DNA from 4 places in the Blastococcus sp. SYSU DS0828 genome. Region 4 is predicted to be linked to each of the others. Evidence: riboswitches for the same ligand, from Rfam matches in the RefSeq annotation. Region 4 holds a riboswitch; each other region holds the start of a gene.
What was found. Region 4 has a riboswitch for cyclic di-AMP ahead of ACI79Q_RS01300 (hypothetical protein). Riboswitches for the same ligand answer to the same signal wherever they lie in the genome.

Region 1 (4,204 bases), on a different contig from region 4:
ACATCACCAAGGAGAAGAAGCTCACCAACATGCGCAAGTCCACCTCCGAGGAGCTGGAGCGGCTGATCCCGCCGAGGATCCTCAACCTGGAGCAGGCGCTGGAGTTCTGTGCCGAGGACGAGTGCGTGGAGGTCACGCCGGCCGGCGTCCGCATCCGCAAGGTGGTGCTCGACCAGACCGAGCGCGGCAAGGCCAAGAACCGCAAGCCCAAGCCCAGCTGATCCGCCCATGACGCAGCGAGCCCCTGCCCGGTGATCCGGGCAGGGGCTCGCTGCGTCATGGGGCCGTTACGGCGCCGGCACGAAGGCCACGTGCGGGTGGTCCATGTGGTTGGCGGTGGGGGAGCCGCGGTCCTCCATGGGCTGCCAGGCCCAGCCCGTCCACGTCCCGGCGATCTGCTGCTGCCAGATCACGTACTCGACGCCGAGGCGCGCCGCGTTGTCGATGACGTACTGGCTGAGCGCGTCGCCCGTGGCCCGGTCGTCGTAGACCATGAAGTCGGCGGCGCGGCCCTCCGACGGGCTGTGGCCGGGGCGGGTGAGCACCGTCGGGATGCCGAACTCCGCGGCGACCTCCGCGACGGCGGGGCGCACGTGCGGTTCCCACGCGCCGTAGGCGGCGGTGTCGAGGGCCGGCCGGTCCGCGGCGCGGCTGGCACGCTCCGGGGCCGCCGACGGGCCGCCGACGAGGGTGAGTCGCTGCCCGACGCGCAGCACGTTCGGGTCCGCGCCGATGACCTCGAGGTTGAGGGCGTGCACGTCCTGCCAGGTGGTGCCGTGGCGGGCGGCGATGCCGCCCAGCGTGTCGCCCGGCTGCACCACGTACTCGCCGCCGGCGGGGGCGGGGGCGGCAGGGGCGGCGCCCGATCCGCCGATGACGAGGACCTGCCCGACGCGCAGGACGTTCGGGTCGGCGCCGATGGTGGCGAGGTTGTCGGCGTGGATGGTCTGCCACGAGGTGCCGTGGGCGGCCGCGAGCCCGCCCAGCGTGTCACCGGGGACGACCGTGTGCTCCCCGGGGTGGGCCTGTGCCGGACCGGCGATCGCGAGGGAGGCGGCCGCGGCGGCCGCGAGGACCACGGCCGGACGTGCCATGGCCGCCGCCGCCGCGGAGGTGCGGGTGGAGCGACCGGGTCGTGCCGTGCGGTGCTTGAGCATGGGGAAGCCTCTCGCCGCCTGCGGGGTTAGCTGTCGGGTTCGGGCGAGAGCTGCCCGGCCGCGTGCTGCGGCTTCACCCCGAGGCCGAGGGCCAGGATCTCGTGGGTTCCCCGCGCCTGCCCGTCGTGTGCACGGGTCCGGTGGCGGTGGGCAGGTTCGGCGGTCCGCCATCCGGGCCCACCCGTTGGTGGACGCAGCACGGTAGGCAGACCGCCGTCCCCGACGGCAAGGCCGCGGAGCCTCCATCGCGGGCGGCCCCGCGCGGACTGACTCGCCGTGGCCCGCCCCCGACTGCCCGTGTGCGGTGCTCGTACCGGCGGCGCACGGTCCGCGGCGCGGGCTCCGTGCTCGTCAGGTCACGAATCGTGATGACTGGCCGAAGCGGTCCGACGCGCCCGCCACGCCGTCGAGGAGTCTCGCCTCGCACCCGTCCTACGTTGACCTCGGAGCCGTCTCCCCGGCTCCCTGGGAAGAGGAAGGCGGCCGAACGCTCATGGCGACGATCACCCGTACGGTTCCGGCGATCGAGGGCTTCCGGGGTGGCATCGACGTCCGGGTGAGCCTGCGCGCCGACGCCGGATCGGGCGGTTCGGCGTTCGACGGTGCGTGGTTCCCGCGGAGCCGGGACCTCGCCGTGGAGCTGCCGGAGCTGATCGCGGCGCTGGAGCGGCGTGGTGTGCGGGTGGAGCGGTTCACCTACGCCCTCGACGCCTGGGAGCCGGCCCCCCGCAAGCTGGAGGTGCTGGGCCGCACGGTCCGCGCCGGCGGCTTCCGGAGCATGGACCCGCAGGTCGTCTGCCTCACCTGGGCCGGGGGGAACCGCCGGGCCGACCTGCTGGTCGTCCCGCCGGAGACCGACGTCCTCACCGGCGCCCGGGCGCTGCGGCTGTGCACCCGGCGGGGCCTGCCGTCCTCGCCCCAGATGGTGCTCGCCGCGGCCCGTTCCACGCCCCTTCCGCAGGTGCCCACGCTGCCGGTGTCCCGCGCGGTGTAGCGCTCGTCCGCCGACGGCGGATCCGCTGCCGGCGAACTCCCTGGACGCGCGGGCGCCGACCGGGCTGGAGTGCTCGGCATGAGACTCCTCGTCCTCGGCGGCACCCACTTCCTCGGCCGGCACGTGGTGGAGGCCGCGCTCGCTCGCAGGCACGACGTCGCCACCTTCACCCGGGGCCTGACGGGTCCGCCGCCGGAGGGCGCGCGGGCGCTGCACGGCGACCGCGACGACCCCGGCGCGCTGCCGCGCGCGCTGGGGGAGTGGGAGCCCGAGCTCGTCGTCGACACCTCCTGCCAGACCCGGGCCGCCGCCCGCAACGCCGCTGCGGCGCTGGGCGGGGTCCGCTCCTACGTCTTCGTGAGCAGCCTCAACGCGTACCGCAACTGGCCGCCGGGGCCGCTCGGCCCGGAGGACGGCGAGCCGACCTGGGACACCGAGGACGACGAGTACGGGCCCATCAAGGCCTTCGGCGAGCGGGAGCTCGCCGCCGCCGTCGGTGGCCGCTTCCTCGCCGCCCGTGCCGGCCTGATCGTCGGCCCCTCCGACCCGATCCACCGCCTCGGCTGGTGGCTGGAGCGCATCGCGAGCGGCGGTCGGGTGGTCGTCCCGGCCGAGGGCGTCGCCCAGCCGATCGCGCTGGTCGACGCCCGTGACCTGGCCGCCTGGCTCGTGGACATGGCCGGGCAGGGCCGCACCGGTGCGGTCAACGCCACGGGGCCGGCGGGCATGACGACCCTGGGCGGCCTGCTCGAGCTCTGCCGGGTCGTCACCGGGAGCGCGGCGGAGTGGGTACCGGTGCCCGAGGCCGACCTTCTCGCCGCCGGCGTCCAGGAGTGGCTGCACCTGCCGCTGTGGCTGCGCCACGAGGTCGCCCGCACCGCCTGGGACGTCGACACCACCCGGGCCGCCGAGCTCGGGCTGGCCACGCGGGCGCTGGAGGCGACCGTCGCCGACACCTGGGCGTGGCTGCGCACGCACGAGCGGCCGGCGCCGCCGGCGCACCGCCCCGCCGACCAGCCCGGACCCGGCCTCCCGGCCGAGCTGGAGGCCTTCCTGCTGGCCGGCCGCTAGGAGCAGCCGGCGGGTGCCGTGCGGCGCCCTGTCAGTCGCGGGGGGCGCTGGGCCGGCCCGCGCCGACCGGGACCTCGCGGGAGTCGGTGGCGTCGGCGGCCACGTTCTGCTCGGCCACCTCGGCGAGGGCGTCGGCCGACTCCAGCCGCGTGTCCCGCCGGTACTGGCGGTAGGAGTGGACGACGGCCAGCACCCAGACGACCGCGAGCACTGCGTAGACCAGGGCGCTGACGGCGTCGCCGGCGTCCACCCAGTCGCTGCGCAGCAGCGTGCGGGTGTTGGTGATCACGATCATCCCGCCGACCAGGGAGCCCAGCATGCGCGGCGGGATGTGCCGCACCAGCCACGCGGCGATCGGCGCGGCGACGAGGCCGCCGGCGAGCAGCCCGGCGACCCACAGGGGGTCGATGCCCGCCGAGCCCAGCGCCATCAGGAAGCCGAGGCTCGCTGCCAGCGCGACGAGGAACTCGGAGGTGTCGATCGAGCCGATGACCTTGCGCGGCTCCATGCGGCCGCTGGCCAGCAGCGCCGGCGTGCCGACCGGTCCCCAGCCGCCGCCCCCGGTGGCGTCGACGAAGCCGGCCACCAGCCCCAGGGGGGTGAGGAAGCGCCGGCGGATGGGCTTGCCGACGTTCCGCCGGTCGATGCCGCGCAGCGTGAAGCGCACCAGGATGTAGACGCCCAGCGAGACCAGGATCAGCGACATGACCGGCGCCGCGACCGACGTCGAGAGGCTGGACAGGAAGTGGGCGCCGGCGAACGCCCCGACCGCACCGGGCACCCCGACCTTGGCGACGACCTTCCAGTCGACGTTGCCGAACTTCCAGTGCGAGAGCCCCGAGGCGAGCGTGGTGCCGATCTCGGCGAGGTGGATGGTCGCCGACGCCGCGGCCGGGTTGGTGCCGATGGCCAGCAGCAGGGTCGTCGAGGTGACGCCGTAGGCCATGCCGAGGCTGCCGTCGACGAGCTGGGCACCGAACCC
Region 2 (4,204 bases), on a different contig from region 4:
GACCAGATGAACCGGACGGTGTGGTCGTTCCAGGCGCCCTTGTCGATCGTGCCGAGGTTGAAGGTCCGGACGTACTGCGCGTCGCCGGCGGTCCTGCCGCCCGTGCCACCCCGGACGTCGACCATGAGGTTCTCGTTCACGTCCGACCAGAAGTGCACGTTGGGGTTGCCGGAGTTCACCGTCTGGTGCCACTGCGTGTAGATCAGGAACTGGCCGCGCTCGTCCCAGTCGAAGTCGGCCGGGAAGAACGTGGACCAGGCCCACCACTGCTCGTCGCCGGGCCGGACGTCGCCGGAGGCGGCGATCGAGTCGCGGACCTCGGAGCGGAGGGTGCCGTGCGTGCCGTTCCAGCCGGTGTCGCCGCGCTGCACGGTGAAGAAGGCGGTGCGCTCCGAGCCGGGGTACGGGTTGGCCGTGGTGGTGCCGTACTGGTCCGACCGGAGGGCGTGGATCTCGGGCCAGGGGCCGGGGACCAGCGTCGTGGCGTCGTAGCCCCAGACCCGCGTGGGCTGGACGGCGGGCAGCTCGGACTCGGGCTCGGGCTCGGGCTCGGTCGCGGGCGGGGGCGTCGTGGTCGTCGGCGTCGTGGTCGTCGGGGGCGTGGTGGGCTCCGTGGACGGCGCCGGCGGCTCGGTGGTGGTGGGCTCGGGCGGGGGCGTCGTGGTGACCGGGGCCGCCTCGGCCGGCTGGCCGCCGGGGTAGATGTGCACCGGCTCCGTCCGCTCACCCTGCACCTTGGCGTGGTCCCGCGGCACGACCACGAAGGCGTACCGCGGGGTGGACAGCGGCAGCCGGGGCGACGTCCAGGCGGTGGCGCCGGTGGAGCCCACGATGCGACCGGCGGCGCCGGAGGTGACGTCGATGACGAGGTAGTCGCGGGCCCCGGGCACCCCCGTCCAGTCCAGCGAAGCCCGCTGATCGACGGCCTCGCCGGTGAGATCGGCCGGGGGGAGCAGCACGGCGGCGGCCTGCGTGTGCGATGTGACGGGCCGAGGGGCTGCCAGGACGGCGTCGGCGAGTCCGGCGCCGCCGATCAGGGTCAGGGCCGCCAGGACGGCCAGGTTGCGCTTGTTCATGGCGTCGGTCCTCAGATCAGGTCGAGCGGGGTCTGGACGAGGCGGTCGGCGGCATGGACGCCGCCGCCGGCATCGGTCAGGACGGCGGTGGCGACGGCGAGCACGAGACCGGCCCTCGAGGGGAGCCGGGCAGGCGCTGCAGATGCCGCTCGGACGCCGCGTCCGGGGCTGCGGCGGTGACACCACCGGTCGAACCGACGGCGGCTGAACGCTCTGTCACGCATCAATTACGCCACGTCATGAAGGCGGCGGTGCAGAGGCGCGCCGGTCGCCTTCCGGCCGCGGCGCCGGTGTGGCGCACCGCTGACGCCGAGGCGCCTACACCCATTGGGAGCCGTGTCCTTGCTCACGCGGACAGGGAGGCGCGAGCGCCAGGCACGACACCGCTGGCATGGGAGAGGTGGGGCGGGTGGGGCTCGAACCCACGACCCAGGGATTATGAGTCCCATGCTCTGACCAGCTGAGCTACCGCCCCGGACCCGCCAGCCTGCCAGACGGCGCCGCGGCGCCGCAGCCACGTCCTGGGGCCGGTGGGGCGAACTGACAAGGTCCGTTACCCCCCTGTGACATTCGGGCGATCCGCTTGTACCGTCTCTCGCGGCCCATCCGATCCCGCTCCCGAAACCCGGGGGCTCGGACGGGCCCCGCCGAACTCTGCGGCCTCACCGCCGCGGGGACCGGGGACCCACGTTCTCTGGGGTGAATCCCGCCTGCGCCACCACGGGCAGGCAGGTAGGGCATGTTCCGGCCCGAACCCGTCAGCTGACCTGGTAGGCGGATAGAGGAACGGAGACCGTCGCCTTGGCGACCTCGCACCACCTGCGCCACCACGTCCCGGCCGCGCCCGCGCGCCGGGCCCTCAGCCGCACCCGTCGGGCGGCCACCGCCGCCACCGCACTGCTGGCGCTCGCACTGCTCGGGACGTCGACCGCGGCGGCCGCGCCGGGCGACGCGCGCAGCGAGCACGACCGCGTCGAGGCGGAGGTCGCCGACATCGAGCAGCGCGTGCGCGACGCAGAGGAGCGCCTGCAGCAGCTCACCCTCCGGGCAGAGGAGGCCAGCGGCGCCGTGCTCGCCGCGCAGGCCGAGCTCGACCGCGCCCGCGAGCACGCCGACGCCATCGCCGCCGAGCTCGCCGCCGTCCGGGAGGCCGTGGCGAGTACCCAGGGTGAGGTAGCCGCCCTCGGCCGGGAGGCCTACATGGGCAGCGACAAGTCCATGAAGCAGCTGGAGATGGTGCTGCACGCCGACGGCCCGGGGGAGCTCCTCCAGCAGGCCGCGACGCTCGATCTCCTCGGTGAGGATCGCGCGCAGGTGCTCGAGGACCTGCGGGTGGCCGAGGCCCGCGAGGCCCGGCTCGACCAGGAGGCGAAGGCCGCCGTCGCCGAGCGGGATGCCGCAGCGCGCAAGGCCCAGGGCATGCAGGCGGAGGTCGACGCCCTCCTCGCGGCCGCGCAGACCGACTTCGATGCGCTCACCGCCGAGAAGGCGGCGCTGGACGAGCAGCTGCGCGAGGCGGAGATCCGCATGCTCAGCCTCCGCGGCACGGCCGACCCCGTCGCCGCCTGGTCCGAGCAGCAGGCCACCGAGCAGGCGGCCGTGGCGGCGGCTCCCGCGACCGCCGGGGCCGGCCGGCTCACCCAGGGGCGGGTCACCTCCTGCTACGGCAGCCGGTGGGGTACCCAGCACCTCGGCGTGGACATCGCCGCGCCGATCGGCACCCCGATCTTCACGCCGGAGCCCGGGGTCGTGCTGCAGGCCGGGCCGGCCAGCGGGTTCGGCCTCGCCGTCGCCATCCAGCACCACGACGGGGCCATCACCGTCTACGGGCACGTGAACCAGTTCTTCGTCTCGCCGGGCCAGGTCGTCAGCGGTGGGCAGCAGATCGCCGAGGTGGGCAACCGGGGCCAGTCCACCGGCCCGCACCTGCACTTCGAGGTGCACCTCGGTGGCCTGTACGCCAACCGGTCCAACCCGGTGCCGTGGCTGGCCCAGCGCGGCATCACCCTCGGCGGCAGCTGCGGCTGAGGCTGGTTGACGCCATCGGTCAGGATGAGCACGTGCGGACGACGGCGGGGGCGAGCCCGTGGCTGCGGGCGTGGCTCCTCGTCGCGCTGCTCGCGACCGGCGTGGTCGCCGCCCTCGCCGTCGACGTGCCCACCCTGGCGCAGGTCCGCTCGTGGGCCGACGGCGGCGGCCTCCGGACGTGGCTGCTGCTGATCGCCGCGCAGGGGGTGGTCCTGCTCGCGCCCGTCCCACGGTCGGTGCTGGCGGCGCTGACCGGAGCGGTCCTGGGGTTCGGCGCGGGCTTCGCGGTCGCCTACACCGGTGCCTTCCTGGCGGCGACCGGTGCGTTCTGGCTCGCGCGGGGCCTGGGTCGCCCGGCCGTGGAGCGGCTGGCGGGGCCGCGGCTCGGCCGCGTGGACCGGTTCTCCAGCGACCGGGGCTTCGTCGCGGTGGTGCTGAGCCGGGTGGTCCCGATGGTGCCCTTCGTCCTGGTCAACTACGCGGCGGGCCTGAGCGCTGTACGGCCGCTGACCTACGGCATCGCCACCGCCGTCGGACTGGTACCCGGCACGGTGGTGCAAGTGGGCGCCGGCGCCTCGGCCGGCGCGGTCGTCGCCTGGATGCCGACCGCCACGGTCGCCCCGGTGGTCATCGTGCTGGTGCTGCTGCTGCTTGCCGGTGCGGCCGTGTCGAGGTACCGATCCCGCACCGGCGAGCAGGTGGGCGAGGACGCGGGTCAGCGCCCGCCGAAGAACCGCCCCAGCGCGCCGCCGGCCCCGCCCACGGTGCGGGCGGCCAGCTGAAGGATCGGTCCGCCCGGGATGCCCGGCACCTGCTGGACGATCGGCGCCAGCTGCAGGAGCCCGGGCACGTCGTGGACCTTCAGTCTGCGGCGGGCCACCGCCGGTACCGGGTTCACCCGGCCGGCGGCGGCGTCGAGCAGGAGCTCGGGGGTTGCCTCCACGGCCGGGCCCTCGACGACACCCGGCGGCACCCGTCGCACCCGCCACCCGTCGTCGTCCGCGGTGAACCCCCAGCCGCCGTCGGGTGTCACCAGGCTGACGCGGCCGGCGATGCCCGACGAGGCGGCCAGTGCGCCGGTCACGTCGGTCAGCGCCGCG
Region 3 (4,204 bases), on a different contig from region 4:
CCGGATCGTCGAGCTCGGCCCCGACGACGACCTCTTCCCCTCCTGGTGCGAGGTGTGGGCCGCCTCCGGCCGGGCCGCCCGGCCGCAGGACCCGCCCCGGCCGGCGCAGGAGGACGTCGCGCTGGGGCGGGAGCTCGTCGCGCCCGGTGGCTCCCGGGACGGCACCCACCGGGCCGCCCTGGTGGACGGCGCGGTCGCCGGCGCGCTCCGGCTGATCCTCCCGCGCAAGGACAACCCGACGCTGGCGGTGGTGGACCTCGCGGTGCACCCGGCCTCCCGGCGCCGTGGCCTCGGGAGCGCGCTGCTGGCCGAGGCCCGGGTACTCGCCGCCGCGCACGGCCGCAACTCGCTGGTGAGCGAGGTGGACGAGCCCGGCCCCGGGGCGCCGGGCCGCGCCTTCGCCGAGCGGCACGGCTGGTCCTGCGACCTGGTGGAGACCCGCCGGGAACTGGTGCTGCCGGTCGACGAGGACCGGCTGGGGGCGCTCGAGGCCGCGGCCGGCGCCGGGTACGAGATCGTCACCTGGCGGGACCGCACCCCGGACGCGCTGCTGGCCGACCGGGCGCTGCTGGAGCGGCGCATGACCACCGACGCACCCCACGGCGATCTGCCGGTGGGGGAGGAGGAGTGGGACGGGGACCGGATCCGCGAGTACGAGCGGACCCACGTCGCCCGGGGCCGGACGGTGCTCAGCGCGGGCGCGGTGATCGGCGGCCGGCTGGTCGGCTTCACCGACCTGCAGATCCCGCTCGCCCAGCCGGCGCTCGCCCAACAGGGCGGCACGCTGGTGCTCCGTGAGCACCGGGGGCACCGGCTCGGCGCCCGGATGAAGGCGGCCGTGCTGCGGGAGCTGGCAGCGGGGTTCCCCGGCGTCCGGCGGATCAGCACCTACAACTCCGAGGGCAACACGCCCATGGTCGCGGTCAACGAGGCGCTGGGTTTCCGCCCCGCCGGCGCGCTGTCGTCCTGGTCGACCCGTCTCTGAGCCGGGCGGTCCCACCGCCGCCGGCCGCGTGCGGTTGACTGCCGGGGTGGACCGTTCCATCCCTGCGGAGTTCGTCCGCGCCCACACCCGGCCGGTCCGGCCGGACCTGGTGCCCGAGGTGGAGCTGCTGGTCGCCGCCGACGTCGTCGCCCTGTGGGAGGCGATGGAGGCCGAGCACGGGCGCACCTCCACGGACCCGCCGTTCTGGGCCGCGGCCTGGCCGGGCGGCCAGGCGCTGGCCCGCCACGTGCTCGACCACCCCGGCCTGGTGGCCGGGCGCACCGTGCTGGACCTGGGGGCGGGCAGCGGCCTGGTCGCGGTCGCGGCGGTCCTGGCCGGCGCGACCGCGGTGCTCGCCAGCGACGTCGACCCGTTCGCGCTGACCGCGATCGCCGTCAACGCCGAGCGGAACGGCACCCCGGGCATCACGCCCGCCGGCGACGTGCTCGGGGGCGAGCCGCCCGACGTCGCGGTCGTCCTCGCCGGCGACGTCTGCTACGACCGGGAGATGACCGACCGGGTGCTGCCCTTCCTCGAGGCGGCCCGGGCCGGCGGTGCCGAGGTGCTGATCGGTGATCCCGGGCGGGTGTACCTCCCCGAGGACCGGCTGGAAGCGCTGGCGGTCTACGACGTGCCCGACACCGAGCCGTCGCCCACCGGGCCGGTGCCGGTGCGCCGGACCACGGTCTGGCGGCTCCCCTGACGGTCACCTCCCGTTCCTTTTCCCGCCAGGGGATTGTCACGAACGGATAACGCTGGTTACCGTGGGTCCCGCCCGGCCGGTCGTTCTCTCCCCATCCGGGGGAGGTCCGCCGGGCGCCGCCGAGTCGCCCGCCGAGGGCGAGCCGGGGACCCACCGAAGTACTGGGGTGAATCGCGCGCCGGGGCACGTCCTGGCGCGGGTAGGGCCGCTTCCCGCCCGAATCCGTCAGCTAACCCGGTAGGCGGCACGACGGAAGAAACGGAGAGCCGCCGCATGGCGAGCCTGCGGGCCCACCTTGCACGGAACCGCAGCCGGTACGGAGCCTCGCGCGCGCCTTCCCCGCGCTGAGCGCCCGGGCGTACGCCCGACACCGCTGCCCCTCGACCATCCCCGCAGCAGTTCCCGCCGCCGTCGCCGGCCCTGCCGCCCCCTGCCCCTGGAGCAGTTCCTCCCCATGAACCTTCGCGCCACCTCGATCACCCGTGCTCTCCGCCCCACGACCGGGCGCCGTTCGACGAAGACGGTCCGCCGTTCCGCGCTGCTGCTCCTGGCGGTCGCCGCGGCAGGCGGCCTGCTGGCCAACGGCGTCGTCGCCGACGAGCCGGTCGCCCAGGCCGAGCCGGAGCTGGCCTCCGTCAGCGTCGCCGAGCAGCTCGGCATCACCGACGAGACCCCCGCGCCCGACGTGACGGTGGCCGCGGCCGACACCCTCGGCCAGCTGGCCGCGAGCCGCAGCGAGCGCGCGGCCGAGCAGGCCGCCGCAGCGGAGGCGCGGGCCGCGGCCGAGCAGGCCGAGCTGGACCGCCGTGCCGCCGAGGAGGCCGCCCGCCGCGCCGCCGAGGAGGAGGCCGCGCGCAAGGCCGCTGCCGAGGAGGCCGCCCGCAAGGCCGCTGCCGAGGAGGCCGCCCGCGTGCAGGCGGCCCGGGAGCAGGCCGCCCGCACCCCGGCGCCGGCCGCACCAGCCCCGGCCCCGGCCCCGGCTCCGGCTCCTGCCCGGAGCGCTCCCGCGCCGGCCGCCGCGGCCCCGGCCGGCTCCTTCCAGGAGTACGCGATGGGCAAGCTCGGCGGCTCGGGCAGCGAGTTCAGCTGCCTGGAGAGCCTGTGGGGCAAGGAGAGCGGGTGGAACCCGAACGCCCAGAACCCGCGGAGCACCGCCTACGGCATCGCGCAGTTCCTCGACTCCACCTGGGCCGGGACCGGCATCGCCAAGACCTCCGACGGCTACCGGCAGATCGACGCCGGCCTGATCTACATCAACAACCGCTACGGCTCCCCGTGCGGCGCGTGGTCGCACTCCCAGGCCACCGGCTGGTACTGAGCGGGCCTCTGCCCCCGCCCCTCGCCCGCGCGGGGCGGGACCCTGCGGCGAGGCCGTTCCAGCACGTCACCACGCTCGGGGTGGTCTTCGGACGGGGGCGTCCCCGCTGAGGCATTGGAGGCTTTACCTGCGTCGTCGGCCCCGAGGACGCAGGTAGAGCTTCCAATGCCCGGGGTCGGCTCAGCGCAGCCGAGCCTCGGCTCCAGGCCTAAGGTCGGTGCAGCGTGCACGGAGGGGGAGCGATGACCGAGGCCGACGACGCCGACCGGACCACCCCGCAGAGCGGGATCGTCGGGCGGTCGATCGACGAGTTCGTGAACCAGCTGCGGTTCTTCTCCGATCGCGCCCGCAACCTCGCCGGGAATGCGACGTCCCGCCTCCCGCTGCCGGCCCTGCCCAGCCCGCCCGGGGCGATGTCGGCGGCCCAGCTGCGCGCCGTCAAGGAGATGGTGACCGCGCAGCGCACCTCGATCGCCGCCATGCGCGCTCAGCTCGACGCGTTCGACCAGCAGCTCGCCGTCTTCGAGCGGATCCTCGACCCCCTGGTCGAGTGGAGCACGACCTGGGCGCGGCTGGAGGAGGCCGTCGGCGACATCGTGCGCCGGGAGCCGCCCGTCGAGCAGTGACGGTCAGCCCGCCAGCGACCTGACGAGCAGCACCGCGCCGGAGAGCAGGCACAGCACCAGGGCGGCGCGGCGCATGGCCGGCAGGGCCAGCCGCCGGCGCAGGGGTCCGGCGAGGAGGAAGCCGGTCAGCACGAACGGCACCAGCCCCGCACCGGTGAGCAGCCCGCCCCCGTCGAGCTCGCCGCCGGCGACCAGCACGCCGAGGGACAGCAGCGTCGTCCCGACGAAGAACACCGACAGGTTCGCCCGCTGGGCGGCCGGGGTGGGCGCGCGGTAGGTGACCACCAGGGGCGGTCCGGGCGTCGCCGCGACAGTCGAGAGCGTCCCGGAGGCGAAGCCGGCGACGGTGAGCGCGCGCCGCCCGCCCGGCAACCGCACCCCGGCGAGCGACGCGCCACAGGCGAGCAGCACGACGACAGCAACCGTTATCCCCAACAACCGGCCGTCGATGACCTGCACCAGCCCCAGGCCAGCGACAACGCCGGGGGCCGAGGCGAGCATCGCACCGCGGAGGTTGTCGAGCTCCAATGCGGACCGTTCGCGCCACACCACCGGCAGCAGCGCGGTCAGCG
Region 4 (4,204 bases):
GGGACGGGGGGCGCGCCGCCCGCACCGGGCGCGTGACCAGCGGCCGGCGACCCGGTGCGGTCCCCGCCGGTCGGTGGATCGCCTCCTCGATGGCCGACAGGAAGGCGCCGCCGTCCCGCGGCCGCTGCGCCGGGTCCTTGACCAGGGCGGCGTCGATCAGGGCGCGCACGCCGGGCGGCAGCTCGGCGGGAAGGGGCTCGGGGTGCTCCTGCACCTGCTTGAGCGCGACCGTGACCGGGTTGTCGCCGTCGAAGGCGGCCTGGCCGGCCAGCGACTCGTAGCCGACCAGACCGAGGGCGTAGACGTCGCTCGCCGGGCTGACGTGCTCGCCCCGGGCCTGTTCGGGCGACATGTACTGGGCGGTGCCGACCACCTGCCCGGTGCCCGTGATCGGCGCGCTCCCCGCCGACCACGAGATCCCGAAATCGGTCAGCTTCACCGTGCCGTCCCGGCCGAGCAGGATGTTGGCCGGCTTGACGTCACGGTGGACCACGCCGGCCCGATGGGCCTCGGCCAGCCCGGCCGCCGCCTGCCGCAGCAGCGAGAGCGCGGCGGCGGTGTCCAGCGATCCCACCTCGGCCAGCCGGGCCGACAGCGGAGGCCCCTCCACGAGCTCCATCACCAGGTAGGCCAGCCGCTCGCCGGTGTCCTCGGCGGTCGTCTCCCCGTAGTCGAGGACCGCGGCGATGTTGGGGTGGCTCAACGCCGCCGCGTGCCGGGCCTCGGAGCGGAAGCGCGCCACGAACTCCGGGTCGTCGGCGTACTCGCTGCGCAGCACCTTGACCGCCACGGACCGGTGGAGCTGCAGGTCGCGCGCCCGCCAGACCTCACCCATCCCGCCGACGGCGATGAGCTGCTGCAGCTGGTAGCGGCCGTCCAGGCACCGTCGGCTGGTTCCGGCCGTGGTCACTCCCGAGTCCCCTCGTGTCGGTGCCGAGAGGGCGCCTCCGCGCTCCCCCGTACTCGTACGTCCTGCAGGTGTGCCCGCCCGGAGGGGGTCTGAACCCCGGCGGAGCCGACGAGGTGGAACCCGGCCGGCCCCACGCGCCGCCGCGGTGCCGGCCGCGGATCCGCCTGCGGGCTCTCGTACCGTGCGTGCCGGCCGGTCGCAGCGGCCCGCCGCACCGATCGACAGGAGCACCCATGAACACCGGCGTCGTCCTCATCACCGGCGCGAGTTCCGGCCTGGGCGAGGAGATGGCCCGGCAGTTCGCCGCCCGCGGCCACGACCTGGCGCTCTGCGCCCGGCGCACCGATCGGCTGGACGCCCTCGCAGCGGAGATCCGCTCGGCCACCGGCCGGCGGGTGGAGACCGCGGCGCTCGACGTCACCGACGCCCAGGCCGTGCCCACGGTCTTCACCGCGTTCGCCGCGGCGTTCGGCTCGATCGACCGGGTGGTCGTGAACGCCGGCCTCGGCAAGGGCGCGCCCCCGGGCACCGGCCGGGCCGAGGCCAACCGCGAGACGGCGATGACGAACTTCGTCGGCGCGCTGGCGCAGACCGAGGCGGCGCTGGAGATCTTCCGCCGCCAGGGCCGCGGGCACCTCGTGCTGATCTCCTCGATGTCGGCGCTGCGCGGCATGCGCCGGTCGATGACCACCTACGCCGCCACCAAGGCCGGGGTCGCGTCCCTCGCCGAGGGGCTGCGGGCCGAGCGGATCCCCGGCCTGGACGTGTCGGTGATCTACCCCGGCTACATCCGGTCGGAGATGAACCAGCACGTGCAGCAGCGAACCCGGTTCATGGTGGACACCCCGACGGGCGTCCGCGCCATGGTGGCCGCCATCGAGGCCCGGCGGGCCACGGCCTACGTCCCCGCGTGGCCGTGGGTGCCCATCGGGCTGGCCATGCGGGTGCTGCCGCTGTCCGTGGTCCGCCGGCTCACCTAGGCACGGCCGCGGGGCGGTGGGGTCAGTTGTAGTTCACGTGCACGTGGTCGAAGTGGTTGGCCGTCGCGCTGCCCCGGTTCTCCATCGCCTGCCACGAGCCGCCCGGGGACGAGAGCATCCGCTGCTGCCAGATCAGGTAGTCCACGCCCAGCTCGGCCCAGTGGGCGCGGTGGTAGGCGACGATCGCGTCCCCGAGGGCGGCGTCGGACATCACCATGTAGTCCAGCGCCAGGCCCGAGGGGTGCCCGCCCGGGTCGGCGGCGCTGGCCCGGGTGCCGCCGAGGGTGATCCCCGCGGCGCCGGGCACGTTGCTGACCACCGCGTCGGCCGCGGCCTGGGTCTGCGGCTTCACGCTGCCCGCGGTGTTGGAGATGCGGGCGACCGCCGTGGCCGCCACCGAGGCGGCGGTGGTGGCGGCGGCCCGGGCCTCCTGTGTGGGCGTCGCCGCGGCGGGGGCCGCGGCCGCCCGCTCGGCGGCTGCGGCCTCCTCCGCTGCCTTCTCCTCGGCAGCCTTCGCCTCGGCCTCGGCGCGGGCGGTGGCCTCCGCCTCGGCCTTCTGCCGGTCGAGCTCGGCCTGGTCGGCCGCGGCCTGGGCCTGCTGGGCCGCGACCTGCTCGGCCTCGCGGCTGCTGCGGCTGGCCGCCAGGTCCTGCAGCGGGGCGAGGTCCTCGGCGACGTCGACCGGGCCGGAGCGGGAGGTGAGCCCGAGCTCCTGGGCGACGCTCACCGACTGCGAGGTGCCGGCCTCGGCCTGGGCGCCCGGGTCCACGCCGACGAGGGTGTTGACCAGGAGGGCACCGGCGGCGGCGACCCCGAGGTAGAACGCCGGACGGCGGAGGCCCGAGGGCGGGCGACGGCGGAGGGCGAGCGGGCCACGACGGCCCGAGGTGGTGGTGCGGGGATCCATGGGTTCGGGGTGCTCCGTTGGTGCGGCGGGGTCGGCCGGGCGAGGCGGACCGCGAGGGATGCGGGCTGCGGACCGGCGCCGGGTCGCGGGGCCACCGGGCACCGGCGGCTCGGCCGGCGGTCATCGCTGGTGGGGGCGACCGGCGGGACGCCGGGTGCGCGTGCGGTCAGGTCCGGGGACGCACCGGGGGGCGGCGGTGCCGGCGGGCGCGGGATGGTGCGGCGGTGCAGGGGCGCGCCATGCGGCGGCTCTCCGTTTCTTCCGTCGTGCCGCCTACCGGGTTAGCTGACGGATTCGGACGGGAAGCAGCCCTACCCGCACCGGGACGTGCCCGGTGCGCGATTCACCCCAGAACTTCGGTGGGTCCCCGGCTCGCCCGCAGCTCGAAGGCGGCGGGCGACTCGGCGGCGCCCGGCAGACCCTCCCCGGATGGGGAGAGAACGATCGACCGGGCTCCGCCACGGTAACCGTCGTTATGCAGTCGTGACAATGCGGGAGCGGTCACTTCCGCAGATCGTGACGCGTGTCGCGCCACCGTGCCGGCCCCGTCGGTGGTGTACGGCAGTCCGTTCAGCCGGCGTCGGCCCAGGACCGGACGACGGCGACGTCCAGCGGGAAGTCCACCGGGAAGGCGCCGAACAGCAGCCGCCCGGCCGTGGTGGCCGCGGCGCGCACCGCCTCGACCACGTCGCCGGCCAGGTGCTCGGGGGTGTGCACGACCACCTCGTCGTGGAGGAAGAACGCCAGGTGCGCCCGGGTCCCCAGCGGCCCGTCGCCGCCCAGCCGCCAGAGCCGGTTGCGGAGGTCGGCCAGCCAGCACAGCGCCCACTCCGCTCCGGTGCCCTGGACGACGAAGTTGCGGGTGAACCGGCCCCAGGCGCGGCGGGCGCGGTCACGGTCCTCCCGGGAACCGGCCTGCTCCGCGGCCTCGCCGAGCCCGTCCGCCCGCTGCGCCCAGGCCGCGCTGGGCGACGGCGACCCCCGGCCCAGCAGCGTGTGCACCACCTCGCCGCGTTCGCCGGCCCGGGCGGACTCCTCGACCAGGCCGATGGCGCGCGGGTAGCGGCGGGCGAGCCGGGGCATCATGCGGCCGCTCTCCCCGCGGGTGCCGCCGTACATGGCCCCGAGGATGCCCAGCTTGGCCTCCGCCCGGGTCGCCACCGCGCCACCGGCGACCATGCCCGCGTAGAGGTCCGAGGCCCGCGCCGCCTCGGCCATCGCGGTGTCCGCGCTCATCCCGGCGAGCACCCGGGGCTCCAGCTGGGCCACGTCGGCGACGACGAATCGCCAGCCGTCGTCCGCGACCGCCGCGGGGCGGATCAGCGTGGGCACCGAGAGTGCACCCCCGCCGTTGGACGCCCACCGACCCGTGACCACCCCACCCGGCAGGAAGGCCGAGCGGAACCG

Region 1: linked by a shared signal. The riboswitch ahead of ACI79Q_RS03500 (LysM peptidoglycan-binding domain-containing protein) and the one ahead of ACI79Q_RS01300 (hypothetical protein) in region 4 are both predicted to bind cyclic di-AMP.
Region 2: linked by a shared signal. The riboswitch ahead of ACI79Q_RS08735 (murein hydrolase activator EnvC family protein) and the one ahead of ACI79Q_RS01300 (hypothetical protein) in region 4 are both predicted to bind cyclic di-AMP.
Region 3: linked by a shared signal. The riboswitch ahead of ACI79Q_RS12245 (aggregation-promoting factor C-terminal-like domain-containing protein) and the one ahead of ACI79Q_RS01300 (hypothetical protein) in region 4 are both predicted to bind cyclic di-AMP.

The regions. Positions count from the first base shown of each region.
Region 1 is NZ_JBJHAK010000003.1:118,595-122,798, forward strand. It holds gene typA (translational GTPase TypA) at 1-221, shown strand, start outside; gene ACI79Q_RS03500 (LysM peptidoglycan-binding domain-containing protein) at 288-1,157, opposite strand; cyclic di-AMP (ydaO/yuaA leader) riboswitch at 1,178-1,271, opposite strand; gene ACI79Q_RS03505 (DUF5994 family protein) at 1,651-2,151, shown strand; gene ACI79Q_RS03510 (NAD-dependent epimerase/dehydratase family protein) at 2,230-3,222, shown strand; gene ACI79Q_RS03515 (sulfite exporter TauE/SafE family protein) at 3,254-4,204, opposite strand, start outside.
Region 2 is NZ_JBJHAK010000008.1:72,635-76,838, forward strand. It holds gene ACI79Q_RS08725 (heparin lyase I family protein) at 1-1,076, opposite strand, end outside; tRNA gene ACI79Q_RS08730 (tRNA-Ile) at 1,478-1,551, opposite strand; cyclic di-AMP (ydaO/yuaA leader) riboswitch at 1,712-1,867, shown strand; gene ACI79Q_RS08735 (murein hydrolase activator EnvC family protein) at 1,878-3,104, shown strand; gene ACI79Q_RS08740 (TVP38/TMEM64 family protein) at 3,137-3,886, shown strand; gene ACI79Q_RS08745 (maleylpyruvate isomerase N-terminal domain-containing protein) at 3,820-4,204, opposite strand, start outside.
Region 3 is NZ_JBJHAK010000013.1:61,337-65,540, forward strand. It holds gene ACI79Q_RS12235 (GNAT family N-acetyltransferase) at 1-985, shown strand, start outside; gene ACI79Q_RS12240 (class I SAM-dependent methyltransferase) at 1,032-1,688, shown strand; cyclic di-AMP (ydaO/yuaA leader) riboswitch at 1,806-1,932, shown strand; gene ACI79Q_RS12245 (aggregation-promoting factor C-terminal-like domain-containing protein) at 2,143-3,006, shown strand; gene ACI79Q_RS12250 (hypothetical protein) at 3,249-3,632, shown strand; gene ACI79Q_RS12255 (sulfite exporter TauE/SafE family protein) at 3,636-4,204, opposite strand, start outside.
Region 4 is NZ_JBJHAK010000001.1:275,951-280,154, forward strand. It holds gene ACI79Q_RS01290 (protein kinase domain-containing protein) at 1-910, opposite strand, end outside; gene ACI79Q_RS01295 (SDR family oxidoreductase) at 1,144-1,890, shown strand; gene ACI79Q_RS01300 (hypothetical protein) at 1,913-2,797, opposite strand; cyclic di-AMP (ydaO/yuaA leader) riboswitch at 3,052-3,199, opposite strand; gene ACI79Q_RS01305 (bifunctional 3'-5' exonuclease/DNA polymerase) at 3,368-4,204, opposite strand, start outside.